One region of the Streptomyces sp. NBC_01429 genome, then DNA from elsewhere that is predicted to be linked to it. Evidence: riboswitches for the same ligand, from Rfam matches in the RefSeq annotation. Region 1 holds a riboswitch; the other holds the start of a gene.
What was found. A riboswitch is a leader RNA that binds a small molecule or an ion and turns the genes downstream of it on or off. The one in region 1 is predicted to bind cyclic di-AMP.
Positions count from the first base shown of each region.

Region 1 (4,803 bases):
GCCGCCAGCGGCGCCGGCGCGGCGGAAGCCTCGACGTGGGACCGCGTCGCCGAGTGCGAGAGCGGCGGCCAGTGGAGCGCCAACCTCGGCAACGGCTCCTACGGCGGGCTCCAGCTGACCCAGGAGGCATGGGACAGCTTCGGTGGTGCGGAGTACGCGGCCAGCCCCGATCTGGCGAGCCGCTCGCAGCAGATCCTGATAGCCGAGAAGGTCCTGGAGGCGCAGGGCACCAAGGCGTGGTCGAGCTGCGCCACGGTCTCCGGCCTCACGAAGGGCATCGCGGGCGTCGTCGGCGGAGTGGTCGAGGGCGTGACCGGCTCCGGGAAGGGCGACCAGGGCACCGGCCAGTCGGGCAGCGGCTCCTCGGCCTCCCCCGGCACCGGCTCCTCGGCGTCGGACGACCAGGGCGACACGCAGACGGACGAGCCCACGACCTCCGGGTCCTCCTCCACCCCCGCGCCCGGAGCCACCGGTTCCGCGAGCCCCTCCGGCTCCGGCACCACCGAGCCCTCCAAGGGCAAGCACCGGGGCGCCGCCGCCAACGAGGACGGCGCGTCGGCCGATTCGGGTACGGAGCGCGAGCCGGACGACCGCGCCTCGCGCGGCGGCGGCTCGGGCCGTACCGGCGGCAGCCTCACCGGCGTGACGGGTGGTGAGGAAGCCGGTCAGGGTGAATCCGTCGTCGTCGGCGGCGAATCCCTCTCCGTCGTGATCGGCACCCAGAAGGTCGCCGGCGGCTGGGTCTGAGTGAACGGGGCGCCGTTGACGCCGACGGCGCCCCGCTCCGCCCTGGCCAGAGGCGTGGCCGCGCGGCCAAAAGGGCCTCGATCGAGGGGCAGTTAGCTGCCTTATGTCCGCTTCTGCGCAAATGAGACAAGGGTCTCTTTGCCGCAACTGCGGTCTTTTGGCCCGCCGGTTGATCCGATCGGCTCCCACCTGCGGAAACGGGGTGGCCCCCCGGGGCCGGAAGGGCGATTCCTCCCGGATGTCCTTCTTTGAACAACCGGTGGGCCTGTGATTACGGTCTGAACCGCTCGCACCGCGGGCCCCGTCGACCGGAACGCCGAATCCTGCCGCCGGTCGGGGGGAGTAGTCGTCGCGTCAAGCGCCGAAGGCAGGAGCGGGGGACCCAAAGGTTCGCGCCGGTCCCGGCCGTCGAGAGACGGTCCGGGCACGGCTTGGGGTGAAGCCGCGTGTGAGAGCACGCGGCCGGGCAACTCACTTGGCCCGAACCCGACAGCTGACCTCGTAGGCGTCGGTGAGGAGATGCTCCATGCTGCTGTTTTCCAGCAAGGCCAAGCACCGTCGTCCGTCCAAGGCGGTCCGCTACGCCACACTCGCCGGCATCACCGGTGCCGCCGTCGCCGCCCCGCTGATCGGCGCCACCTCCGCCTCCGCCGCCACCGCCTCCGAGTGGGACCAGGTCGCCCAGTGCGAGTCCGGCGGCAACTGGGCCATCAACACCGGCAACAGCTTCTACGGCGGCCTCCAGTTCACCAGCTCCACCTGGGCCGCGTACGGCGGCACCGCCTACGCCCCCCGCGCCGACCAGGCGTCCAAGTCCCAGCAGATAGCCGTCGCCGAGAAGGTCCTGGCCGGCCAGGGCAAGGGTGCCTGGCCGAGCTGTGGCGTGAACCTGTCGAGCGCCTCGTACAGCGGCGGCTCCGGTACGCAGGCCGCCCCGAAGCAGCAGTCGGCCCCCAAGCAGCAGTCCGCCCCGAAGCAGCAGACCGCCCCGAAGCAGCAGTCCGCTCCTCAGCAGCAGGCGCAGCCGCAGTCGAGCCGCGCCGAGGCGCAGCCCGCCTCGCGTAGCCAGAGCCGTCCCGTCACGATCAAGAAGGGTGACGGCGAGTACAAGGTCAAGTCCGGCGACACCCTCTCCAAGATCGCCACGGCCCACAAGGTCGAGGGCGGCTGGAAGAAGGTCTTCGACCTCAACAAGGACATCGTCAAGGACGCCGACGTCATCTACCCGGGCCAGCAGCTCCACCTGAGCTGACCCTCCTCCCGGGCCGCCCCGCGCGGCCCGGGCACACCACCCCGATCTCCCCGGCCCGGCGCGTTCACCCCCGTACGCGCCGGGCCGGGGTCTGCGCCGTACGGCCCGGCTTTCCGGCGTTACCGGTCAGTACGGGACGATAGGGGGCGGGCTCGGGCCGACCGATCATCCCGGGCCGGTTAGGCTCATGGCGCAAGGCCACTGAGAGCTTGCGCCCATGCGTCACATCCCAGAAGGAGATGCTCGTGCCGTCCATCGACGTCGTCGTAGCCCGGGAAATCCTCGACTCCCGAGGCAACCCCACGGTCGAGGTCGAGGTCGGCCTCGACGACGGCAGCACCGGTCGTGCTGCTGTCCCCTCCGGTGCCTCCACCGGTGCGTTCGAGGCCGTCGAACTCCGCGACGGAGACGCCAGCCGCTACCTGGGCAAGGGCGTCGAGAAGGCCGTCCTCGCCGTTATCGAGCAGCTCGGCCCGGAGCTGGTCGGGTACGACGCCACCGAGCAGCGCCTGATCGACCAGGCGATGATCGACCTGGACGCCACCGAGAACAAGGGCTCGCTCGGCGCGAACGCCATCCTCGGTGTCTCGCTCGCCGTCGCGCACGCCGCCTCCGAAGCCTCGGACCTCCCCCTCTTCCGCTACCTCGGCGGCCCGAACGCGCACCTGCTGCCCGTTCCGATGATGAACATCCTGAACGGCGGCTCGCACGCCGACTCCAACGTGGACATCCAGGAGTTCATGATCGCCCCGATCGGCGCGGAGTCCTTCTCCGAGGCGCTGCGCTGGGGCGCCGAGGTCTACCACACCCTCAAGAAGGTCCTGAAGCAGAAGGGCCTGTCCACCGGCCTCGGCGACGAGGGCGGCTTCGCGCCGAACCTGGAGTCCAACCGCGCCGCGCTCGACCTCATCCTCGAAGCGATCAACGAGGCCGGTTACGTCCCCGGCCGCGACATCGCGCTCGCGCTCGACGTCGCCGCGTCCGAGTTCTACAAGGACGGCGTCTACGAGTTCGAGGGCAAGTCGCGCTCGGCCGCCGAGATGACCGAGTACTACGAGGAGCTGGTCGACGCCTACCCGCTCGTCTCCATCGAGGACCCGCTCTTCGAGGACGACTGGGCCGGCTGGAAGGTCATCACCGACAAGCTGGGCTCCAAGGTCCAGATCGTCGGCGACGACCTCTTCGTCACCAACCCGGAGCGCCTCGCGCGCGGCATCGAGGAGGGCTCCGCCAACGCCCTGCTCGTCAAGGTCAACCAGATCGGCTCGCTGACCGAGACCCTGGACGCCGTCGAGCTGGCCCAGCGCAACGGCTTCAAGTGCATGATGTCCCACCGCTCGGGCGAGACCGAGGACGTCACCATCGCCGACCTCGCCGTCGCCGTGAACTGCGGTCAGATCAAGACCGGCGCCCCGGCCCGCTCGGACCGCGTCGCCAAGTACAACCAGCTGCTGCGCATCGAGGAGATCCTCGACGACGCGGCGGTGTACGCGGGCCGCAGCGCGTTCCCGAGGTTTCGCTCTGCGAACGATTAAGAGGATGCGCTCCGCGAACGATTAAGAGGATGCGCTCCGCGAACGACTGGTAGTGGACGCGTTCCGACCAGTAGTCACAGGAACGACCCGTACGAGGGCGACGGCCCACCGCCCGTCGTCCGTACGTCCCCGGCCGCGGTCCCGTACCGTGTCCGGGGACGTACGCACGTAACAGGGGAGGCGAGCGATGGCCGGGAACCGGGACCGGTTCTCCACCGCTACCAGGCTGCGGCTGCTCGGTGAGCAGACCGCCGCCCGTGTCTACCGCTCGCAGAACCGCAGGCAGGACCGCCGTTCCCGGCTCACCGGACGCGCGGCCTTCCTCGCCCTCGTGGTCTGCACGCTCGTGGTGGCGCTCGCGTATCCGATGCGGCAGTACGTGTCGCAGCGCAACGAGATCGCCGACCAGGAGCGGCTGGCCCGCGAGGCGAAGCTCCGGGTCGAGGAGTTGCGCGACGAGAAGGCGCGGCTCAAGGACGACGCCTACATCCGGCGGCTGGCCCGCGAGCATCTCCACTATCTGATGCCGGGTGAGACGGGATACACCGTGATCGACCCGGAGACCGCGAAGGAGCGGCGCGAGGACCAGGGGGCGGCCGACCGGCCCTGGTACTCGAATGTCATGGACGGCGTGGACAACGCGGACCGACCGGACAAGTAGCGCCCAGCCGCTGACCTTCGCACCCCTCAACCGCAGAACTTTCAGAACAAGGCAGGCATGAACACGCCCCCTCCGCAGACCGAACGCACCGAGCCCACCGACGCGGACGTCGCGGCCTTCAAGGAACAGCTCGGCCGTCCCCCGCGCGGACTGCGCGCCATCGCGCACCGCTGCCCGTGCGGACAGCCGGACGTCGTGGAGACCGCCCCCCGGCTCCCCGACGGCACCCCCTTCCCGACCACGTACTACCTGACCTGCCCGCGCGCGGCCTCGGCCATCGGCACGCTGGAGGCCAACGGGGTCATGCGGGAGATGACGGAGCGCCTGGCCACCGACCCCGAGCTGGCCGCCGCCTACCGCGCGGCGCACGAGGACTACCTCGCCCGGCGCGACGCCATCGAGGTGCTGGAGGGCTTCCCCAGCGCGGGCGGCATGCCGGACCGGGTGAAGTGCCTGCACGTCCTGGTCGGCCACTCGCTGGCGGCGGGCCCCGGGGTGAACCCGCTGGGCGACGAGGCGCTCGCGATGCTGCCCGAGTGGTGGGCCAAGGGCCCGTGCGTGAGCCCCTGCGCCGCCGTGGCTCCGGACACCGAGGGAGGTACGGCATG
Region 1 covers NZ_CP109599.1:3,023,499-3,028,301, reverse strand. The annotation lists gene OG627_RS12825 (transglycosylase family protein) at 1-747, shown strand, start outside; cyclic di-AMP (ydaO/yuaA leader) riboswitch at 1,097-1,270, shown strand; gene OG627_RS12820 (transglycosylase family protein) at 1,277-1,999, shown strand; gene eno (phosphopyruvate hydratase) at 2,239-3,534, shown strand; gene OG627_RS12810 (FtsB family cell division protein) at 3,722-4,195, shown strand; gene OG627_RS12805 (DUF501 domain-containing protein) at 4,253-4,803, shown strand, end outside; gene OG627_RS12800 (Ppx/GppA phosphatase family protein) at 4,801-4,803, shown strand, end outside.

Region 2 (4,803 bases), 1.2 Mb from region 1:
CGCTTCCCAGTGGGCGGGGTACGCGTGGTCCGGCGGCGGCTCCATGAACCGATCCTACGGCGACCGGCCGCCGGAGCGCGGCCCCCGGAGGCCGTTCGGGACGGCTCGGGCGGGGTCGAGGAAAGCGCACCCCTTCGCACATGAGAGTCTGGATCAGACACCGTTTTTACGACTTTTTAGACTTGAAGGGCAACACCATGGCTGAGCGCCGCGTCAATGTCGGCTGGGCCGAGGGCCTGCACGCCCGTCCCGCTTCCATCTTCGTCCGCGCCGCCACGGCCGCCGGCGTGCCCGTGACGATCGCGAAGGCCGAGGGCAACCCGGTCAACGCCGCTTCGATGCTCGCGGTGCTCGGTCTGGGCGCGCAGGGCGGCGAGGAGATCGTGCTCACCTCCGAGGCCGAGGGCGCCGAGGCGGCTCTCGACCGGCTGGCGAAGCTGGTCGCCGAGGGGCTCGACGAGCTGCCCGAGACGGTCTGAGACCTCCGGGGTCCCAACCCGCCCACCACCACCGCTCCCGTATCCGCCCTGTCCGGGCGAGTACGGGAGCGGTGTCGTTCGTGCGGCCTCCGCCCGACGCGCGGCCTCCGCCCGACCTGACGCCCGCTTCGCCCCTGTGACGGCGATTCCTCCGGGCCTCCGCGCGCCCTGCCGGCGCTGATATGCGCAGGATCCATTTCTTCTTCATGACAGGGATATGACAAGACGCCAACTCTCTTGTTCTACACGGGTAGTTGCTGCAATCTTTAACCCGCCGGTAGGTGGAAAATTCACCTCCGGTTTACATCTGCGAACACGTGCACTTCCCCCATCGGCGCGCACCCCACCTTGCCGCGCGCCAATTCACCGAGGAGGAACCCCTCGCGATGACAGTGATACGTGACAACAGCCTCTCCAGCCGGCGCAGATTCGCGACCGCGATCGCCGCGGCAGCCGCTGTCGCCCTGCTCGGCACCGGCGCGGCGCTCCCCGCCCACGCCGCACCCGCCGAAGGCAAGATCCTCCACGCCGGGTCCCCCACCGCGGTCGAGGGCAGCTACATCGTCACGCTCAAGGAAGCGGCCGGCTTCTCCGCGGCCTCGGCGACGGGCAAGGGTCTCGTCTCCGAGTACGGCGGCAAGGTCGCCCGCACGTTCGACGGCGCGCTCAACGGCTACGCGGCGAAGCTCAGCGAGACGCAGGCCAAGCGTCTCGCCGCCGACCCGGCCGTCGCGCTCGTCGAGCAGGACCAGAAGGTCCAGGTCGACGCCACCCAGACCAGCGCCCCCTGGGGCCTGGACCGGATCGACCAGGCCGCCCTGCCGCTGAACGGCACGTACACCTACCCGGACACGGCGGGCTCCGGGGTGACCGCGTACGTCATCGACACCGGCGTCCGCATCACGCACACGCAGATCAGCGGCCGGGCCTCGTACGGCTACAACGCGATCACCGGCTCCACCTCGGCCAACGACGACCAGGGCCACGGCACCCACGTCGCCACCACGATCGCGGGCTCCACCTACGGCGTGGCCAAGTCGGCCAAGGTCGTGGCGGTCAAGGTGCTCGACAGCAGCGGTTCGGGCACCACCGCCGGGGTGATCGCGGGCATCAACTGGGTCACCAACAACGCCGTCAAGCCGGCCGTCGCCAACCTGTCCCTCGGCGGCGGCGCCAGCACCACGCTCGACACGGCGGTCTCCAACTCCATCGCCTCCGGTGTGACCTACGCGGTCGCGGCGGGCAACGACGGCGCCCTGGCGTCCTCGTACTCCCCGGCCCGGGTCGCCACCGCCATCACCGTGGGCGCCACCACCAGCACGGACGCCAAGGCCAGCTACTCCAACTACGGCTCGGCCGTGAACATCTTCGCGCCCGGCTCGTCCATCGTCGCGGGCTACAACACCAGCGACACGGCCACCGCCACGCTCTCCGGCACCTCCATGGCCACCCCGCACGTGGCGGGCGCGGCAGCGGTCTACCTGGCGGGCCACACCAGCGCCACCCCGGCCGCGGTGCTCAGCGCCCTGACCGGCGGGGCCACCTCCGGCGCGCTCTCCAGCGTCGGTACGGGCTCGCCCAACCTGCTGCTGCGGCTCATCTCGTAACGGCGGGACGTTTCATAACAGCGTGACAGCGTGACCGAGCCGTGGTCCACGGAATTCAGTGGACCACGGCTCCCTTTTATTCACGCGGGCAGCAAAGAAAGATCCCCCGCCCAATTCATGTCTTTGTATACGGCGTGATTGTTAATGCGGAGCGCTCGCGATGTTTACGGCATGTTGCGAAGCCCTCACCTTTTCCCGGCCGCGCTCCGGACGGCGCAGCCGGTGCGCCGCGGTGGTCCGCTCGGCGTGCAGCGCCGTGAGGGCCCGCGCCCGCTCGGCGTCGCCGCGCGCCACCGCGTCCACGATCGCGCCGTGCTCGGCCCAGGACTCCACGGGGTGGGCGGGCTGCTCGACCAGGTACATCCAGGCGATCTTGTGCCGCAGCTGGGTGAGCAGCGCGGTGAGCGCCGGGCTGCCGGATGCCTGGGCGAGCGTCTCGTGGAACCAGGCACCGAGGGAGCGCAGGTCCTCGCCCTGGCCGCGCCTGGCCCGCTCCTGCCCCAGTCTGACCAGGCCGCGCAGGACCTTGAGGTGGGCCTCCGTACGGCGCTGGGCGGCCCGTGCGGCGCCGAGCGGCTCCAGCAGCAGCCGCACCTCCAGGAGGTCCGCCGCCTCCTGCTCCGTGGGCTCGGCCACACACGCGCCGACATGGCGGCGGGTGGTCACGAAGCCCTCCGACTCCAGCGTGCGAAGGGCCTCACGCACCGGGACGCGGGAGACGCCGTAGCGCCGCGCCAGGTGTTCCTCGGTGAGTCTGCCGCCCCGCTCGAACAGGCCGGAGACGATGTCGTCGCGAATGGCCGTGCATACCGAGTGCGCGGGAATGCGCATGTCCGAACCTCCGCCTTAATCCGCGCGAAACGCAGCCGATTGACGCCTGTTCCGTGACTCTATTGCAATCAACGCGAATTTCCGAAGGGTGCCCGAAATCCATGGATATCTTTTGGCCAACGGAGGCGGATCGGGACGGTGCGGCCGGGCGGGGCCCGGCGCGCGTCGTCAGACGGTGACGCCGTGCGCCCGCAGATACGCGGCGGGGTCCATGTCGGTGCCGTACTCCTGGCCGGTCCTCGCCTCGAAGTGCAGATGCGGTCCGGTGGCGTTGCCGGTGGCGCCCGAGAGCCCGATCCGCTGTCCGGCGGCGACGCTCTGTCCGACGGAGACGGCGATGGACGAGAGGTGGCCGTACTGGGTGTAGGTGCCGTCGCTCATCCGCAGCACGATGTTGTTGCCGTACGAGCCGCCCCAGCCGGCCTCGACCACGGTGGCCGCGCCGACGGCGACGACCGAAGTGCCCGTGGCGGCGCGGAAGTCGACGCCCGAGTGGCTGCCGGAGGACCACAGCGAGCCGCCGGTGCGGTACCCGGTGGTGATGTACGAGCCCGCGACGGGGAGCTGGAAGGTGTTGAGGCGCTCGCGTTCCGCGGCGCGCGCCGCGCGCTGCCGCTCGGCGCGGATCTCCTTGGCGCGGGCGTCCGCCATGCGCCTGGCCTCCGCCTTCGCGACGGCCTCGGCCTTGATCCTGGCGACCCGGTCGGCGGCGTGGCGCTGGGCGTCCGCCTGGTCGTCGATCACGCCGGGGAGGGAGTCGCCGAGGGCGATGGCGTGGGCCAGACCGGTCTGCGATGCGGCCTCGACGCGCGCGTCGGCGGCGAGCGCCGGGGAGGCGGCGAGGGTTCCGATGACCCCTGTCGCGGTGAGTGTCGCGGCGCCCGCGGCGCTCGCGCCCCTGCGGCTCCTACCGTTGCGGGCACGGTGCTTCCCGGTGGCACGGGTGAACGCCATGAAGTGGCTGGTCCTTTCCTTCCCTCTCGCCTACCGGGTCAGCTGACGGGTTCGGAGCAGGAAGGTCTCCTACGGGCCCCTCCACGCGGGCAGAGCCCCGCGAAGGCGGTCCGATTCACCCCAGGGACACGAGTGGGTCCCCGGCTCCCCAGGCTCGCGCCTGACGGGGACTCGGCGATGGCTGTCCGATGCCACGGGTGCGGCGCAACGGGCGAACAGCCGGACCGACGCTAAGCGGCTCATCTTTCAATCGCCAAACAGATAGGCAGTTTTGTCGCATACACCACAGAACAGACTGCGCCTTTCACTGAGGAAGCGGACATAGTCCGGGAAGTTGACATAAAAGGGGGAACCCCGGCGACCGAGGTCGCCGGGGTTCCCGAAAAGGGCCGGATCAGCCGGTGACAACCGTCACTTCGCCGATGCCGAGAGCCTCGACAGGCTCCTTGATCTGCGCGGCGTCCCCGACCAGCACGGTGACGAGCCGGTCCACCGGGAAGGCGTTGACGACCGCGGCCGTCGCCTCGACGGTGCCGGTGGTCGCCAGCCGCGCGTACAGCTGGGCCTGGAAGTCGTCCGGGAGGAACTGCTCGACCTGGTCGGCGAGCGTGGCGGCGACGGAGGCGGCCGTCTCGTACTTGAGCGGGGCCACCCCCACCAGGTTCTGCACGGCGACATCGCGCTCGGCGTCGGTGAGCCCCTCGGCCGCGAGCGTGCGCAGCACCTTCCAGAGGTCCTCCAGCGCGGGACCCGTCGAAGCGGTGTCGACGGAACCGCTGATGGCGAGCATCGCGGCGCCGGTCGCCCCGCCCGGCGCGTCGGGCGCCGAGGAGCGGATCACCTGGCCGTAGGCCCGTACACCGTAGGTGTAGCCCTTCTCCTCGCGCAGCACCCGGTCGAGCCGGGAGGTGAGCGTGCCGCCCAGGCAGTAG
Region 2 covers NZ_CP109599.1:1,775,040-1,779,842, forward strand. The annotation lists gene OG627_RS07275 (bifunctional acetate--CoA ligase family protein/GNAT family N-acetyltransferase) at 1-45, opposite strand, end outside; gene OG627_RS07280 (HPr family phosphocarrier protein) at 198-479, shown strand; gene OG627_RS07285 (S8 family peptidase) at 866-2,086, shown strand; gene OG627_RS07290 (GntR family transcriptional regulator) at 2,228-2,917, opposite strand; gene OG627_RS07295 (M23 family metallopeptidase) at 3,086-3,871, opposite strand; cyclic di-AMP (ydaO/yuaA leader) riboswitch at 3,884-4,058, opposite strand; gene OG627_RS07300 (M16 family metallopeptidase) at 4,266-4,803, opposite strand, start outside.
Region 2: it holds a riboswitch for cyclic di-AMP, as region 1 does, so the genes downstream of both, OG627_RS07295 (M23 family metallopeptidase) here and OG627_RS12820 (transglycosylase family protein) in region 1, are expected to answer to the same signal.